DNA from 4 places in the Dorea sp. MB18-49 genome. Region 2 is predicted to be linked to each of the others. Evidence: predicted binding sites of a transcription regulator. Region 2 holds the regulator's gene; each other region holds the start of a gene.
The links. The regulator HrcA, encoded in region 2, represses chaperone genes, less so after heat shock. The targets are predictions, from matches to a motif close to TGTTAGCACTCNNNNNNNNNGAGTGCTAACA.
Positions count from the first base shown of each region.

Region 1: NCY30_RS12950 (Hsp20/alpha crystallin family protein) is a predicted target of HrcA. The motif match lies at 1,976-2,006, and genes of this name have one in related genera.
Region 3: NCY30_RS07825 (Hsp20/alpha crystallin family protein) is a predicted target of HrcA. The motif match lies at 3,166-3,196, and genes of this name have one in related genera.
Region 4: clpB (ATP-dependent chaperone ClpB) is a predicted target of HrcA. The motif match lies at 2,107-2,137, and genes of this name have one in related genera.

Region 1 is NZ_JAMOYX010000054.1:12,655-17,064, reverse strand. It holds partial or broken gene NCY30_RS15400 (lysozyme family protein) at 1-211, opposite strand, end outside; gene NCY30_RS12960 (hypothetical protein) at 117-779, opposite strand; gene NCY30_RS12955 (Hsp20/alpha crystallin family protein) at 867-1,328, opposite strand; gene NCY30_RS12950 (Hsp20/alpha crystallin family protein) at 1,416-1,841, opposite strand; gene NCY30_RS12945 (IS30 family transposase) at 2,201-3,520, shown strand; gene ligA (NAD-dependent DNA ligase LigA) at 4,095-4,410, shown strand, end outside.
Region 2 is NZ_JAMOYX010000024.1:19,527-23,936, reverse strand. It holds gene dnaK (molecular chaperone DnaK) at 1-699, opposite strand, end outside; gene grpE (nucleotide exchange factor GrpE) at 755-1,366, opposite strand; gene hrcA (heat-inducible transcriptional repressor HrcA) at 1,403-2,440, opposite strand; gene NCY30_RS08595 (glycoside hydrolase family 3 protein) at 2,690-4,410, opposite strand, start outside.
Region 3 is NZ_JAMOYX010000020.1:35,233-39,642, reverse strand. It holds gene trpS (tryptophan--tRNA ligase) at 1-1,053, opposite strand, end outside; gene NCY30_RS07830 (DnaJ C-terminal domain-containing protein) at 1,236-2,324, opposite strand; gene NCY30_RS07825 (Hsp20/alpha crystallin family protein) at 2,535-2,987, opposite strand; gene NCY30_RS07820 (aldo/keto reductase) at 3,468-4,410, opposite strand, start outside.
Region 4 is NZ_JAMOYX010000017.1:33,986-38,395, reverse strand. It holds gene NCY30_RS07045 (YibE/F family protein) at 1-81, shown strand, start outside; gene NCY30_RS07040 (hypothetical protein) at 88-273, opposite strand; gene NCY30_RS07035 (EFR1 family ferrodoxin) at 483-983, shown strand; gene NCY30_RS07030 (Hsp20/alpha crystallin family protein) at 1,590-2,042, shown strand; gene clpB (ATP-dependent chaperone ClpB) at 2,193-4,410, shown strand, end outside.

The sequences.
Region 1 (4,410 bases), on a different contig from region 2:
TATCCTGTGGGCTGCTGCATCCTGCCTGACTGATACAGTCTGCAAAGGTCTGCACTCCCACCTCTATCGAATAATTCGGATCGGTAATAGAACCGGGACTGTGTGAGAATCTTGTATTATACAGACTTTCCGAACACTGCATCGGGTCTGTTCCCCTGCCTCCAGATTTCTGCATCATGATGGCCTGAATCGCAGATACATATTCCAGGATAGTAGCCGTGTCGCTGTGATAACTCCCTGCGGTTCTGCATGATTGCTTCATTGAGGTGGGCTTCTTTCCTGTCAAGCACTTTTTCTTCCATACGTTCCAGCCCATCTTCAATTTTCTGAAGGAAGCTCATATCCTTCTCAATCAGATGATTAAAAAAGGCAAGCAGAAAATCCTGAATAGAGAACCCCTCATATAGTTCTTCCCGAATCTGTTCCACCATGTTCGGCAGTTTTGCATCATCACTCACAAACCACAGCATGTTCTGATACAGCAGGAATCCAAAAAGGAACGGCTTCTGCCTGTGCCCATCTGTCAACGGTGACCGGATAATTCCCTGAATACAATTATGAAAGAACTCTACTTTGCAGTATTTCTCACAGTTCAGACTGTGAAGCAGCTCCTTTTTACAGGGATGCAGGATTTCACTTGCTTCAAATTCCTTTAGTGTTGCTGCCAGTATCAGACACGTATTCTCTTGCTGGTTTTCTGTTCCATCCCAGCCCATTTTTCCCTGTATCGGTTCTTCCTGTATGGTTCCCATCCGGGTATCCAGTATATATTGTTTCATCACCGTCACCTCTCGTTCATTTTCTCTCCAAATAGCACAAGAGCGGAGGAGCATTTCTTCGCTCCCCCGCTCACCTGTATCTTCGCATTAGCCTTCAATGGCAATGTATTTCTTTTCTTCTACTGCCGGTTTATCTTTCTTCGGAACAAGCAGTTTCAGAATACCATGTTTAAACTCTCCTTTGATATCCGCTTCCGTAACATTCTCTCCTACATAGAAGGAACGCTCGCAGGCTCCGGCATAACGCTCCCTGCGGATATATTTTCCGGATTTCTTCTCCTGCTCATCCTTGTCCAGGCCTTTCGCCGCACTGACGGTCATATAACCGTTGTCCAGTGAAACCTTGATCTCGTCTTTCTTGAATCCCGGAAGATCCATTTCCAGTTCAAAGCCGGAATCTGTCTCTTTGATATCAGTCTTCATCAGGCGTTTTGCATTGTGTCCGTACAGTTTTCTTTCTGTCTTTCTCAGATCTCTATCATCAAAGAATGGAAAATCACTCATAAAATCATCAAACAAATTTTCTCCAAAAATACTAGGCATTAACATACGTCATTCCTCCTTTTTATGAACCTGTCATGTCAGCCGGTCTTCCTTTGGAAGTCCGGCAGATTGAACATCTATGTCATGAATACATTATCCTTCAATGGCAATGTATTTCTTATTTTCCACAGCCTTCTGCTCTTCTTTTTTCGGAACCAGCATCTTCAATGTACCGTTTTCAAATTTGGCTTTGATATCTTCTTCAGTTACCGCATCACCAACATAAAAGCTTCTGCTGCAGGAACCAGTGTAACGTTCACGACGGATGTACTGTCCTTTATCATTTTTCTCTTCCTTCTTGGAATCTGAAGTAGCACTGATTGTCAGATAACCATCCTTCAATGCTGCCTTTACATCTTCCTTTTTTACTCCCGGAAGGTTCATTGTAATCTCATATCCATGTTCGGTATCCTTCACATCCGTCTTCATCAAACCATTTGACTCCGCTTCATTTTTTACGAATGGATAATCAAAAAAATCATCAAATAAGTTTTCTCCAAAAATACTAGGCATTAACATAAGTCATCTCTCCTTTTTTCTATGCATGTTTACCTTGTTTCTTTGGAACTGGGATGTTATAAGAAACTCAAGAGAATCTTTTTAACTCTCTTTGTTGTTCCTTCTTCTTTGTTCTATATGTACTATAGCACGTATATTAGCACTCGTCAATAGTGAGTGCTAATATTTTTGTGAACTTTCTGTGTCCCTTAAATGAAAAACTAACTTCCACCTTTAGTCTGTTTTGCTCTACATTAGGAACTGGGGGTGGAAGTTAGTCTTGCAATCGTTTATTCTATAAGAAATACCAGGGCTCCTCCCTGGTCATATCCTCCAACTACCGGAAATGGGATATTTTTATTGTATAGGAGGATTCATTTATGTCTACTAAAGCTACTGGAAACAAAAAACACCTTACCCTTGCTGATCGTGCTGCCATTGAACATGGTATCAGCCGTGGGGAAAATTTCACGCAGATTGCCTGCAGAATCAACAAGGATTCTTCTACCATTTCCAAGGAGATTCGGCGTCACCTTTTCCGGGTTCCTCATTTTCAAAACGAAACCCAGCGGAAGCGCTCAGAATGCGAGCATTTTCAGAACTGTGTAAAGCAGCATATCTGCGGGAATCAGACTTGTAATTCCTTATGCTGGAAATGCCGCCCTAAGCGCTGTTCCATGTATTGTCCTGACTTTACTCCCAGACTCTGCGAAAAGTTAAAAAAGCCCCCCTACGTGTGTAATGACTGCCCTCAGATACGCAACTGTTCCCACGACTTCTATTTCTACAGGGCCAATTATGCCAACGATATTTACAGTGAAACAAAATCTTCTTCACGCTCTGGGATTAACCAGACTCCTGAGTCCCTGGAACAGCTGGACCGTCTGGTTTCCCCTCTGCTTCTGCAGGGACAGCCTTTGTCCCATATCTTTGCTTCTAATCAGGAATCCGTCCCTTGTTCTATAAGGACCCTCTACAACTATATAGACCAGGGATACTTCACTGCAATCAACCTCGACCTTCCCCGGAAGGTCCGCTACAAAAAACGTCGGCAGGTCCGCAGAGAACCTGACAACACTGGATATAGAAAAGACAGATCCTATCAGGATTTTGAGAGATATCTGGAAAAGTTTCCAGATACAAATGTGGTGGAATTAGATGTGGTGGAAGGTGCCGGGGGAAAATCAGAACAAGTACTGTTGACCATGCTTTTCCGTAATTGTAGCCTTATGCTTATTTTTCTTATGGAGGCTGACAGGAAGGACAACGTACAAGATGTGTTTCAGCGAATATATACCCATCTGGGAGCAGAGCTATATCGAAAACTCTTTCCGGTCATTCTTACAGACAATGGTGCCTCATTCAAAGATCCAGCTATTTTTGAACGGCCTGAAGGTGAACTTCTATCCCGTGTCTTTTACTGCGATCCCATGGCTTCCTGGCAGAAGGGACGTCTGGAAAAAAATCATGAATTCATCCGTTATATTATCCCCAAAGGTACGACATTCGCAGGCTTGGACCAGGAGCAGGTAACTCTGATCACCAACCACATCAATAGCGTAGCAAGAGCCAGTTTAAACGGCTGCACCCCGTTTGAACTGGCTCTGCTGCTGATAGACAGAAAACTGCTGGACCTCTGCCAGCTGGAAAGGATTCCCGCCAACCAGGTGATCCTTAAGCCATCACTCTTGAAAAAGTAACTGCAAGATCCATTTCCGGCGCTGGTTTCATAATCAGGCCGGTGGAAGTTAATTTTTCAAAAGTACTTTCAGTGGTCCCAAAATCATGCCCATCTTCCAGAAAAAGCTTTGTTTTCTGCCCTTATTATATGTTAATTTTTACGAATAATCCAGAACTATATGGATGTTAGTCCTGCAAAAAGGTCTTATTTTACCTGTGCCAATGTATGGTGGAAGTTACTTTTTCATTCAACCAACTTTCTGTGTCCTTTCTATATTGTTTTGCTATTGCTTATTTAGTATATTTCAATTTGACATATACTATATCTAGTGTTACACTGTTCTTGTATCAATTATTTGTGTCAATCCGGAAAGGATTTATCACACGCAGTTTAGGTTTGAAACGTAGTCAGGAGTATTCCTATGCCCAACAAGCAGCAGGGACTTCTGGCTTTTTTTATTTTGCAGGAAACTGCATCTATTTTGAGAATGAACATAAGCGTCATTCTCTTTTTTTATGCCTGAACGCAGGGAAAGGAGGATTACGAAAACAAATGATTCCGGAACTGGCACGCCACAAAAGAAAGGAGACTCTATGTCAATCAAAAGAATTAAGAACCTTGTAAAACAACTCAATGAATACCGTCATGCCTACTACAATCAGGATGCCCCTCTGGTATCCGATGCCGAGTATGACCGGCTCTTTGACAAACTGAAGGAACTGGAGGAACAGACTGGTTTCATCCTGTCAAATTCTCCGACACAGACGGTTGGATATTATCCGGTTAGTGAACTTGCCAAAGTCACCCATCCGATTCCACTGCTCTCGCTTGAGAAAACAAAACTGATTTCAGAGCTTTTAGATTTCATGAAAGGACAGGAAGTTCTCTTTATGCTGAAACTGGACGGTT
Region 2 (4,410 bases):
TAATCTCTGAAGTGCCATCTTATCTGCAGATAAGTCAACACCTTCCTGTTTCTTAAATTCAGCGATCATGTAGTCTGTAATCTTCTGGTCGAAGTCATCTCCACCAAGTCTGTTGTTACCGGCTGTAGATAATACTTCGATAACTCCGTCACCGATCTCGATAACAGATACGTCGAATGTACCACCACCAAGGTCATATACCATGATCTTCTGTTCTTTTTCATTGTCAAGACCATATGCAAGAGCTGCTGCTGTTGGCTCGTTGATGATACGTTTTACATCAAGTCCTGCAATCTTACCTGCATCTTTTGTTGCCTGACGCTGAGCATCGTTGAAGTAAGCAGGTACTGTGATAACAGCTTCTGTTACTTTTTCTCCAAGATATCCTTCTGCATCTGCTTTCAGTTTCTGAAGGATCATTGCTGAGATCTCCTGTGGAGAATATTTCTTATCTTCAATTGTTACCTTGTAGTCGGTTCCCATCTCTCTCTTGATAGAAGAGATTGTTCTCTCTGCGTTTGTTACTGCCTGACGTTTTGCAGGTTCTCCGACAAGACGCTCACCTGTCTTTGTAAATGCTACTACAGATGGTGTTGTTCTTGCGCCTTCTGTGTTGGCGATAACTGTTGGCTGTCCACCTTCCATTACGGCTACACAGCTGTTTGTTGTTCCTAAATCAATACCTATAATTTTACCCATGATAAATTTCCTCCTGTATGATTTTTTATTCTGATAATTGTGAATGTTCTTGTTTCTAGTTTGCTACTTTTACCATGCTGTGTCTTACAACTGAATCACGGTATGTGTAGCCCTTCTGAAATTCCTCGGCAACAATATTCTCACCGAAGTTTTCATCTTCCACATGCATCACTGCGTTGTGGAAATTCGGATCAAACGGCTGGCCTACTGCTTCAATAGGCTTAACCTCGATTCCTTCCAGAGTGGTAAGCAGATGTTTATACACCTTCTCCATTCCCTGAACGAACGGATCTTCTTTGTCTTCTTCCTTCACTGCATCCAGACCTCTTTCAAAGTTGTCTACAACTGGAAGAATCTTCTCTATGATATCTTTCGCTCCAACTTCGTACATCTGGGATTTTTCCTTTTCTGTACGTTTGCGGAAGTTATCAAACTCTGCCATCTGACGGGTAAGCTTATCTGTAAGCTCTTCGATCTTCTCGTCTTTTTTATCTTTTTTCTTGCCAAATAATTTTTTGCCAGATTTCTTTTCTGTATCTTTCGCTGTCTCTTCGGCTTCTTCGTTTTCCACTTTTTCAGAAGTTTCTGTTGTCTCGTCTGTATCCGTCTCTGCTTCTTTTGCTTCAGCAGCAGATTTTTTTGCCTCTTCTACAGCTTCTTTTACCATATCTTCCTGGCTTTTTTCCTGCTTATTTTCCAAGGGTTATTCCACCTTTCTATCATTCTTATGGAACATCTGATCCAGTTCTGTCTGGAGACGTTTCATAGATTTTAAAACATGTTCATAATCCATACGTTTCGGTCCGATAATTCCTATCGTTCCCTTCATACCATCACCCAGTTCGTAGGTTGCAGTTACGACACTGCAGTCTCTCATAGTCTGTACCGGAGTCTCATCTCCGATATATACCTGAATGCCGGTATTCTCATCCTGTGCCAGGGTCTGTGTAACCAGTTCGGATAACTGCTGTTTTTCTTCAAATGCACTGATGATTTCCTGTGCGCTCTGGTTATCACTCAGCTCCGGATATTTGAAAATGTTCGTCGCACCGCTTGTGTAGATCTGCATATCATCATCTACATGAATCGCATCTGCAACTGCATCCAGTACATATCCGACTACCTGACTGTGGATTCCTGCCTGCTCCTTTAATCTGGCGATCAATCCCAGGTTGATTTCTTCGATCGACATGCCGTTGAGTGTTGTATTCAGCAGCATATTCAGCTTTAACAGATTCTCATTGCTGATCGGCTCATCAATGTTAATGATCTTATTCTTGATCACATTGCCTCCCAGTACGATGACTGCGATCACCTGTTCCTCATCTACCATAGATAACTGGATGAACTTAATCTTGTTTGAATTGTTCATCGGAGTCGAAACCATCGTTGCATAGTTGGTATTCGTTGCAAGAACCTTTGCTGCCTGTTTCAAAAGCTGATCCATCTTATCTGCTTTGTCAAGCATCTGATCCTGCATCTCATTCAGCTCCTGCTCTTTCTCCTCCATCAGCATATCTACATAGAGCCTGTATCCTTTATCCGAAGGAATACGTCCTGCCGACGTATGAGGCTGGATGATATATCCCATCTCTTCCAGATCTGCCATCTCATTACGGATCGTTGCTGAACTAAGATTCAGATCCGTGTACTTGGAAATCGTTCTGGAACCAACCGGTTCACCTGTCTCCAGATAATTCTGGATGATTGCATGAAGTATTTTCAGTTTTCTTTCACTCATCTCTTCATGATTTATCACCGGTACCTCCTCCTTTCGGTTTCTGGTTATTAGCACTCTTTTTATCTGAGTGCTAACACCTTTCGACTATTAAGATAGCACTCTCACATATTTTTGTCAACACTGTTTAGATATTTTTTAGAAAATGTAAAAAACCTTCTGATTACCACTTCTTTCGAATGCACATCAACGCAAACAGGCAGACTACTTATAATATATTGTCTGCCTGTTAATCACTTTATTCTTTTTCGTTTATATTGTTTTTAACGCAATTCCAAGGATATGTTTTGCACATCTCTGGAGATCCGCTTTGGTAATCCTTCCATTTTTTACGCCGTCTACAATATCCTCTACATTTTTCCTGCATCCTGGCATCTGAAGATCATTTCCTGCCTTAATGCACTGTACACCATCGGAATAGCTGTATTTTCCGCTTTCTGATACCATTCCAAGTGCCGTCGTATCCTGAGACGTATACCAGTCTGTCATAATAAAGCCTTCAAATCCCCATTCATCACGCGCTACATTCTGAAGCATGTCATAATGATTGGCGGCATGTGTTCCATTGATCAGATTATACGATGTCATGATCGCATATGGCTGTGCTGTCTTCACCGCAATTTCGAATCCTTTCAGATAGATTTCTCTTAATGCACGTTCGCTGATATGTGCGTTCGTGAACATACGGTTGTCTTCCTGATTATTTGCCGCAAAATGCTTGATCGTCGTTCCATGTCCTTTGTAAGACTGTACACCCTTTGTATCGGCTGCCGCACACAGTCCGGTAAGCAGTGGATCTTCCGAATAATATTCAAAGTTTCTTCCACACAATGGATTTCTGTGAATATTCATGCCCGGTGCCAGCCACAGGTGAATATGAAACTGTTCCATCTCTTCTCCGACAATCTCACCCATTCTCTTGATAAGATCCACATCCCATGACTGCGCAAGTGTCGTCGCAATCGGGATTGCCGTACAGTACTGGTAATAATCCTGCGCTCCTTCCGGCTGCTCTTTCGCAAACGGTGCAATTTCCATTCCGAACTGTTCCCCACCCGGTAATTTATTGCCTTCTTTATCCGTTTTAAAATGTGTCTGTAACCGTAATCCTGCCGGTCCATCTGCAAGGATCAGATTCGGGATCTTCCGCTTCTCGATCAGTGCCGACGTCGTATCCCCTGCTGCTCCCGGCACACATGCAGAAGATGACCCGATTACATTGCCGCCTTCTTCCAGTCGTTCGGTTCCGACACAAAGATCGGCCATCTCTTCTACCGTAAGCTGTGCAACCAATTCTTCGAGTGATGCTGCCCCCTTCTTCACATCCTCCAGTGTTAATATCTCGTCCGGTCTTTTATCTTCCAGCGTAGTACGTAGCACTTCATATTCCATGATCTTTTTCTTAAAGTTTTCCGCATAGATCAATATCGGACGCATAAATGGTGTGTCATCCAGTTCCAGGTCAAAGATTGGGACCATATGATGAATCTCTTTTACAAATTCCTTATCCTTCATCACATTCTTTAAAAGAACCGTCTGAACTGTTTCATCCAGATCTATGATCGCGGCTACTTCCGTTGTACGTGAACTGTTCCCCACACGAATCGTATACTCGCCTTCCTCCATGACCCATGCTGCATCATAACTGTCATAAGATGCCATATCTTCTGTCGCAAATGTAACTGTTACCACTTCTTTTTCTCCCGGCATGAGAAGCTTTGTCTTGGCAAATCCTGCAAGCTCCTGTGTTGGTTTTTCCATAACTCCATCCGGTGCCGAATAATAAACTTGTACGACTTCTCTTCCCGGATATACCTTACCGATATTCGTCACTTCCACTTCTACCTTTACCAGCTTTTCATCTGCGGTCACTTCTTTGGTCACCAATGAGAAATCCGTGTATCCTTTTCCATACCCAAAGCAATACAACGGCATGATTCCAAATGTATCAAAATAACGATATCCGACATAAA
Region 3 (4,410 bases), on a different contig from region 2:
GAAATCTTCATCATCAAAATAGTTGATTCTCATAGCAGTCTTTACATCTTTCAATGTCTCTGCTGCTTTCGCCTCAGCTACCCTGCTTCCTTCTTTCAGGATTTCGAATACTTCCGGAAGCTTCTGCTCCCATTCTTTTCTTCTTGCACGGATTGGTGCCAGCTCTGCCTGAAGAACCTTGTTCAGGAATTTCTTCACTTTGACATCACCCAGACCTCCACGCTGATAGTGTGTTTTCAGTTCATCCAGATTCTTATATTCCGGCCAGAATTCTTCGAAATATTCATCCTTGCAGAATGCATCCAGATAAATGAATACCGGATTGCCTTCTACCTGTCCAGGATCTTCCACGCGCAGGTGGTTCGGATCTGTGAACATGGACATTACTTTCTTCTTAACAACATCTTCTTCATCAGAAAGATAAATACAGTTTCCAAGTGATTTGCTCATCTTGGCCTTTCCATCGATACCCGGAAGTCTTAAGCATGACTTGTTAGATGGGAGTACGATCTCAGGCTCAGTCAGAGTCTCTCCATATACACTGTTAAACTTGTGAACAATCTCTTTACACTGCTCGATCATAGGCATCTGATCTTCTCCAACCGGAACTGTTGTCGCACGGAATGCCGTGATATCTGCAGCCTGACTGATCGGATAGCAGAAGAAACCAACCGGGATACTTGCCTCAAAGTTTCTCTGCTGGATCTCAGCTTTTACCGTAGGATTTCTCTGTACTCTGGATACGGTTACCAGATTCATATAATAGAATGTTAACTCTGTCAGTTCCGGAACCATGGACTGAATAAAAATGTGACATTTCTCAGGATCGATTCCGCATGCCAGATAATCCAATGCTACGTTCATAATATTCTGACGTACCTTCTCCGGATGTTCGGCATTATCAGTCAATGCCTGCGCATCTGCGATCATAATATAAATCTCGTCATATTCTCCTGAATTCTGTAATTTTACACGTTCTTTCAAAGAACCTACATAATGACCGACGTGAAGACGTCCTGTCGGTCGGTCACCAGTTAAAATAATCTTGCTCATCTTACTTATCTCCTTAGCATATATTTCAATAACCTGTATGGGTATACAAATTCATTGTCTCTAATTATTTTATTATAATTCTTTCTAAAGTGAGCGTCAATACAGAAAAAATGCATCATTTTACCTTTCCTGAATTTTTATCTAAATCCTTTTGGATAAAATGATGCATAACAATTTATAAATTATGCTGCCCCTCTGCTTCCGTTCTTACACGCAGCTTCGAATTCTTTCAATTTTCTTTTTGCCTCATTGCTTAGATTCTTTGGTACATCTATCTGAACAGTCACATACTGATCTCCATATCTTCCTGCATCCTTCATAGACACGATTCCTTTACCTTTTAACCGAATCTTTGTTCCGGACTGTGTTCCCGGATTAATCTTGCACACTACCCTTCCGGTAAGCGTCTGTACAACTGCTTCACCACCTAATACTGCTGTAGTAAACGGAATCATGACAGTTGAATATACATCCATATCTTTTCGCTCAAATCCCGGTCGTTTACCAACTCTCACTTTCAGCAACAGATCTCCTGCCTTGCCTCCTGAAAGTCCAGGCATTCCTTTGCCACGCAGACGGATACTTTTTCCGTCACTGATGCCGGCCGGGATATGCACTTTCAGTGATTTTCCTGCTGCATTACTGCCCTGTGCGTCTGACAGCCGGATGACTTTATCTCCTCCAAATGCAGCCTCGTCAAATGTCACATCTATCTCAGCGGTCACATCGGAACCATCCTGACGGAAATTTCCTCCTCCGCCGAATCCATGATTTCCAAATCCATTTCCGAATCCGCTGCTTTCATAACTTCTTCCGGACGTACGTGTCCTTCCTGATCCACTATTTCCAAATCCGCCAAATCCATGGAACTCGCTTCCACTGCCTTCCGAGAATCCGCCGCCAAATATATTCTTCAGGATATCGTCCATATCGCCGCCTTCGAAATGATATTCCTGGAAGCTTCCATTCGGTCCGGTATAACTGTAAGTACCGCCGCCAGGTCCGCTTCCATAGCCATATGCTCCACTGCCGCCTGCACTGCCATCAAAAGCTGCATGGCCAAACTGATCATATAATTTCTTTTTCTCCGGATTACTCAGCACATTATAGGCTTCTGTCGCTTCCTTGAACTTTTCTTCTGCCTGTGCATTTCCGGCATTGGTATCCGGGTGGTATTTCTTGGCCAGTTTACGATATGCTCTTTTTATTGTACTCTTGTCCGCACTCCTGCTGATTCCAAGAACATCATAATAATCTCTTTTTGCCGCCATAGTTCTCCCTCCCGTCATTTATTCTATATTATTTTCTATTATCTTCATCTATGTGAACAGGATTTCGTGGAATATGTGAGTTTCTTACGTTATCCTGATTATTTTCTCTTTATGATATTGTACCCCACAGGCTTAACACCTGTGGGGTACGTTTACTCTTTTGCCATACAGGCTATACCGTCACTTATCGTTTCCCGCATCTGCCTGTCATTAACCTTCGATTGAAATGTAATGTTTCTTCTCTTCTACCGGTTTTGCTTCTGCTTTCGGAACACTGAAGGAAAGGATTCCACTTTCATATTTCGGATGTACATCCTCTACGGTTACATGTTTTCCTACATAGAAGCTTCTGCTCATGCTGCCTGCATAACGCTCTTTTCTAATGTAATTACCTTTCTTGTCTTCCTCATCTTTGTCCAGTCCTTTGGCTGCACTGACGGTAAGTACGCCGTCTTTCAGTTCCATCTGGATCTCATCTTTCTTAAATCCCGGCAAGTCAATGTCTATCTCATATGCATTCTCTGTCTCTTTTACATCTGTCTTCATTAAGTTCTTTGCGTGTTTTCCATACAGTTCTTTGTCAACATTCGGGAATGTTGGGAATGAAAAATCGTTCATAAAGTCATCAAATAAGTTTTCTCCAAAAATACTAGGCATCATCATAAGTCATATCTCCTTCCAAATGATAAAAATTTATAATTAGCACGATCGGAGAATTCCGAGGTGTTGTTTGCTGGAACTTCGGGATTCCGGATGTTTGAATCTTGTATGAATGCTGTCGGCTTCATATCTTTGATTCTTTATCTCTCTTCCTTTGTTCTATCTGTACTATAGCACGCATTATTAGCACTGTCAAGAGGTGAGTGCTAATTTTTTCAAAAAATTTGTGTACCCGTAAAATGAAAAATCTACTTCCATATTTCATTCACAACATATTCCCGGCTCCGGGTATGCAGCACTTTTTCTCCTTCCATTCCAGTAAAAATATAATCTAGCGCGACAGTACCCATCATTGATAGTTTCTTCTGATCGCATAGTTACGAAAAAGGCAAGTATCTTTTTTTGTGATACTTGCCTTTCTGAAATATTAATTTTATCAACCAGATATTCTCCATCTGCTTTACTGTCTATTCATAATTTTCTCTATTTCTTCTCATCCAACAACATCACACCCTGCGCCGGATTCTTATCAATCGCACCAACAATCGGATGTGGTACATAACACTCTTCCAGATATGCAATGCCTTCTGCTGTCAGTCGAACGTTCAATGCACCTGCCGCATCATCCAGATACTGCATCTTCGTTGCACCGATGATCGGCGAAGTAACACCTTTTGCCCACTGCCATGCGATTGCGATCTGCGACATCTTACACTGATACTTTTCTGCAAGTTCGTGTACGCGGGTGACAATCTTCATATCTGCGTCTTCCATACGGTCATATTTGCCAACCGCAACTCTGTCCGTTCTTCCTCTTAAAGATTCGGATTTCCATGTCGTTCTTGCAAGGTGTCCTGCTGCAAGCGGGCTATATGGCATCAGTGAGACATTCATCTGTTTACAGATAGGAATCAATTCTCTTTCATCTTCACGGTACAGTAGATTATAATGATTCTCCATTACAGAAAATGGTGTCCAACCGTGTTCTTTTGCCGCAAGCTGCATATTATGGAACTGATATCCATACATGGCAGATGCTCCGATCGCACGTACCTTCCCCATCTTCACCAGATCATGAAGCGCTTCCATCGTCTCTTCAATCGGCGTCTCATAGTCAAATCTGTGAATGATATAAATGTCCAGATAATCGGTTCCGAGACGTTTTAATGTTCCATCGATTTCCCGGAAGATAGCTCCTTTGGAAAGTCTTCCTTCATTAAAATATACTTTCGATGCAATCACTACTTTGTCTCTTGTTGTATGATTCTTTAATGCTTTTCCAAGGTATTCTTCACTTGTTCCTGCCGAATATCCATTTGCTGTATCAAAAAAATTGATTCCAAGATCCAGTGCATGTGCCACCATCTCATCCGTCTGCTTCTCATCCAGTGTCCAGTCATGCATCGTTCCGGCTTTTCCAAAGCTC
Region 4 (4,410 bases), on a different contig from region 2:
ATGATATTTGGTGCGATCGCCTGTGTAGTGGTGATGCCGGTTGCGGCGGTATTGGTGGGAAAACGTATTAATATCGTATAATTGCTTCTAATTTTCCGTATTATAAGCAAAAGGCAGCAGATATTTTGCTTTGATTTTTCCTGGTTTCCTGTCATTAACACCGACATAGATGTTCCCACTTTCACATAGTATGGCGGATCCTACAGTATGATTTTGATCTTTTTCGTCATAATTTGAATGTATAGTCTTTTGGGCTTTTTCGATTAATGCCATGATCCTGCACGGTTAAAGGACATATCCAAGGTCAACATTTTATGATTATTTTGATGACATTTATGATCTGATGGATTATTGCTGGATTGCAATTATGAAAGACATGGATATGGAAAAATGTTTTTGGCGAAGGAGCAATTAAGCAAAGAGGAAGCATTACAGGCGGTTTGCTTTTTGCTTGGCAGTGTCGAAAGGGAGGCTCACAGAAAATGATTTTGTATTTCAGTGCAACAGGAAACGGGAAATATATTGCAGAACAGATTGCGGAGAAAACAGATGAAAAATGTATGTCTATCGTAGACTGCATCTGTGAGGATAAGTATTGTTTCTCCAATGAAAAAATATTTGGAATGGTGGTACCGACTTATTTCTGGCGTCTTCCACGGATTGTTGCAGAATATCTGGGAAAGCTCAGAATTGAAAATTGTGGATATACATTTTTCCTTACCAGCTATGGAGCAACGACAGGTGAGGCTGGCAGTATGGCGAAGAAGATTATGGCTCATAATGGGCAGAACTTTGATGCCTACTATAGTGTGATTATGCCGGATACATGGACACCGGTATTTGACCTTACGAATAAGAATAGAGTTGATAAATGGCTGAGTGACGGCAAAAAGCAGCTTAAGCTTGTTATCGGCAATATAATGTCAAAAAGAAAAGGAAATTTTGTAGACAGAAAATTATATAGCCGGAAACCTGAACTATAATCCGGAAGTGCATTGCACCCATCATGAACACGAGCATTCCTGCGGAGAACATCATTGTGGTGAAGATAAGCATGGCTGTAACGGTAATGCAGGTAACTGTTAATGAGTGAGTCAAGCCTACTATTATCTGTGGAGTATTCTACGGATAATGGTAGGCTTTTTTCCTTTTTTTTGATAGGATTTGCTGAGTAATTCATTGTAGGTAGTTTGTAGACAGTTCCAGATACCACGGAGTTGTGCATCTGTAAAATTTACTAGTTGGAGTAACATTTTTTGAACATGATTATTTCTGATTCCATAGTTTTTTAGACATTAAATTTCTCAACAGAAAAATTATTATTTTATAGATGCAGTATTTGCGAGCGTAAATGTTACATTTTGGAGTATAACATTGAAAAGTTTTGCAAAAAAAAATCAAAAAATTAGCACTCGCCTCTAGACAGTGCTAACAAAGTATGTTATAGTACAAATAGAACAAAGGAAGAAAGATAAAGAATCAAAGATATGATTCCGAATCGAAACTCCAGAAGTTCCAGCAAACAACATCCAGGAATTATCCGATGATGCTAACAATACATTTTAAACATTTGGAAGGAGAAATGACTTATGATGATGCCTAGTATTTTGGGAGAAAATTTATTTGATGATTTTATGAACGATTTCAGATTACCTGCATTTCCGGATGTAGACAAAGAACTGTATGGAAAACATGCAAAGAATTTAATGAAGACAGATGTAAAAGAAACCGAGAAAGGTTATGAAGTAGATATGGATCTTCCGGGATTTAAGAAAGATGAGATTCAGATGGAGCTGAATGATGGAGTGCTTACCATCAGCGCAGCCAAAGGACTGGACAAAGATGAGGAAGACAAGAAAGGTAACTACATCAGAAAAGAGCGTTATGCAGGCAGCATGAGCAGAAGCTTCTATGTAGGAAAACACGTAACCGTAGAGGATGTACATCCGAAATACGAGAACGGAATCCTCTCCTTCAGTGTTCCGAAAGAGGAAGCAAAACCAGTGGAAGAAAAGAAAAATTATATTTCCATTGAGGGATAATTAAATAAGGTAAGAACCGTTGCCACGGTGGGAGCAATCCTTCTGTGGCAAAAAAATACAACAAAATTAGCACTCGAGGGTTGACAGTGCTAATAAAACGATGTAATGTTATATTGCAAATAGAACAAGAGTGAAAAGGAGGTTGTCTATATGAATATAAATAAATTTACACAGAAATCACTGCAGGCTGTTCAGAACTGTGAACGTATTGCAATGGACTATGGCAACCAAGAGATTGCACAGGAGCATCTGCTCTATGCGTTGCTGACACAGGATGATAGCCTGATCGCGAAACTGATGGAAAAGATGGGGCTTGATAAGAACCTCATCATTAACAGAGTAGAAGAAGCCATTCAGAAACGTCCGAAAGTCCAGGGCGGACAGCAGTATGTCGGACAGGATCTGAACAATGCACTGGTACACGGTGAAGACGAAGCAAAAGCTATGGGAGATGAATATGTATCTGTAGAACATCTTTTCCTGGCAATGATGAAATATGCAAGTAAAGATATGAAGGCACTTTTCCGTGAAGTGGGAATTTCGAAAGAAGGATTTTTACAGGCATTATCAACCGTCAGAGGTAATCAGAGAGTGACCAGCGATAACCCGGAAGATACCTATGATACATTGAACAAATATGGTACCGATCTGGTAGAAAGAGCAAGAGAACAGAAGATGGATCCGGTTATCGGACGTGATTCCGAGATCCGTAATGTGGTCAGAATCCTTTCCCGTAAGACGAAGAACAACCCGGTCCTGATTGGTGAACCTGGTGTAGGTAAGACAGCAGTTGTAGAAGGTCTTGCACAGCGTATTGTACGCGGTGATGTACCGGAAGGACTGAAAGAGAAGACAATCTTCTCCTTGGATATGGGTGCTCTGGTAGCAGGTGCCAAATATCGTGGTGAATTCGAGGAACGTCTGAAAGCAGTACTCGAAGAAGTCAAGAACAGTGACGGAAGGATCATTCTGTTCATCGATGAGTTACACACCATTGTCGGAGCAGGTAAGACAGACGGAGCCATGGATGCCGGTAATATGTTAAAACCTATGCTGGCAAGAGGTGAACTCCACTGTATCGGTGCAACGACACTGGATGAATACCGTCAGTATATTGAAAAGGATGCCGCACTTGAGAGACGTTTCCAACCGGTTATGGTAGAAGAACCCACCGTTGAAGATACCATTTCTATCCTTCGTGGATTGAAAGAGCGTTATGAAGTATTCCATGGTGTGAAGATCACAGATGGTGCCCTGGTAGCAGCCGCAAGATTATCTGACCGTTACATTTCCGACCGTTTCCTTCCGGATAAGGCTATCGACCTTGTAGATGAGGCGTGTGCATTGGTTAAGACAGAACTGGATTCTATGCCGGCAGAGATGGATGAGCTGAACCGTAAGATCATGCAGATGGAGATTGAAGAGACGGCTCTTAAGAAAGAAGATGACCGGTTAAGTAAAGAACGTCTGGAACACTTACAGCAGGAACTGGCAGAGCTTAGAGATGAATTTGCCGGTAAGAAAGCACAGTGGGACAATGAAAAAGTCGGTGTCGAACGTGTACAGAAACTACGTGAAGAGATTGAGCAGGTCAATAAAGACATCGAAAGAGCACAGCATTCCTATGATCTGGAGAAGGCAGCAGAACTTCAGTATGGCAAACTGCCACAGCTTCAGAAACAGTTAGAAGAGGAAGAAGCAAAGGTAAAAGACGAAGATCTGTCTCTCGTACACGAAAGTGTCAATGACGAAGAGATCGGAAGAATCGTATCCCGCTGGACAGGAATTCCGGTTGCCAAGTTAAATGAAAGCGAACGAAGCAAGACTTTACATTTAGGTGATGAACTGCATAAGAGAGTCATCGGACAGGATGAAGCGGTAGAACTGGTAACAGAAGCCATCATCCGTTCCAAAGCAGGAATCAAAGACCCGACCAAACCAATCGGTTCGTTCCTGTTCCTTGGACCTACCGGTGTAGGTAAGACAGAGCTTGCCAAAGCACTGGCAGAGAATCTGTTCGACGATGAGAACAACATGGTACGTATTGATATGAGTGAGTACATGGAGAAATATTCTGTGTCACGTCTGATCGGAGCGCCTCCGGGATATGTCGGATACGATGAAGGCGGTCAGCTTACCGAGGCAGTCAGAAGAAGACCTTATTCGGTTGTACTGTTTGATGAGGTAGAAAAGGCACATCCGGATGTATTCAATATCTTGTTACAGGTATTAGATGACGGACGTATCACCGATTCACAGGGACGTACCGTGGACTTTAAGAATACGATCCTGATCATGACATCCAATATTGGATCTCAGTATCTGCTGGATGGTATGGACGAAAATGGCAACATCAGCCAGGAGAGCC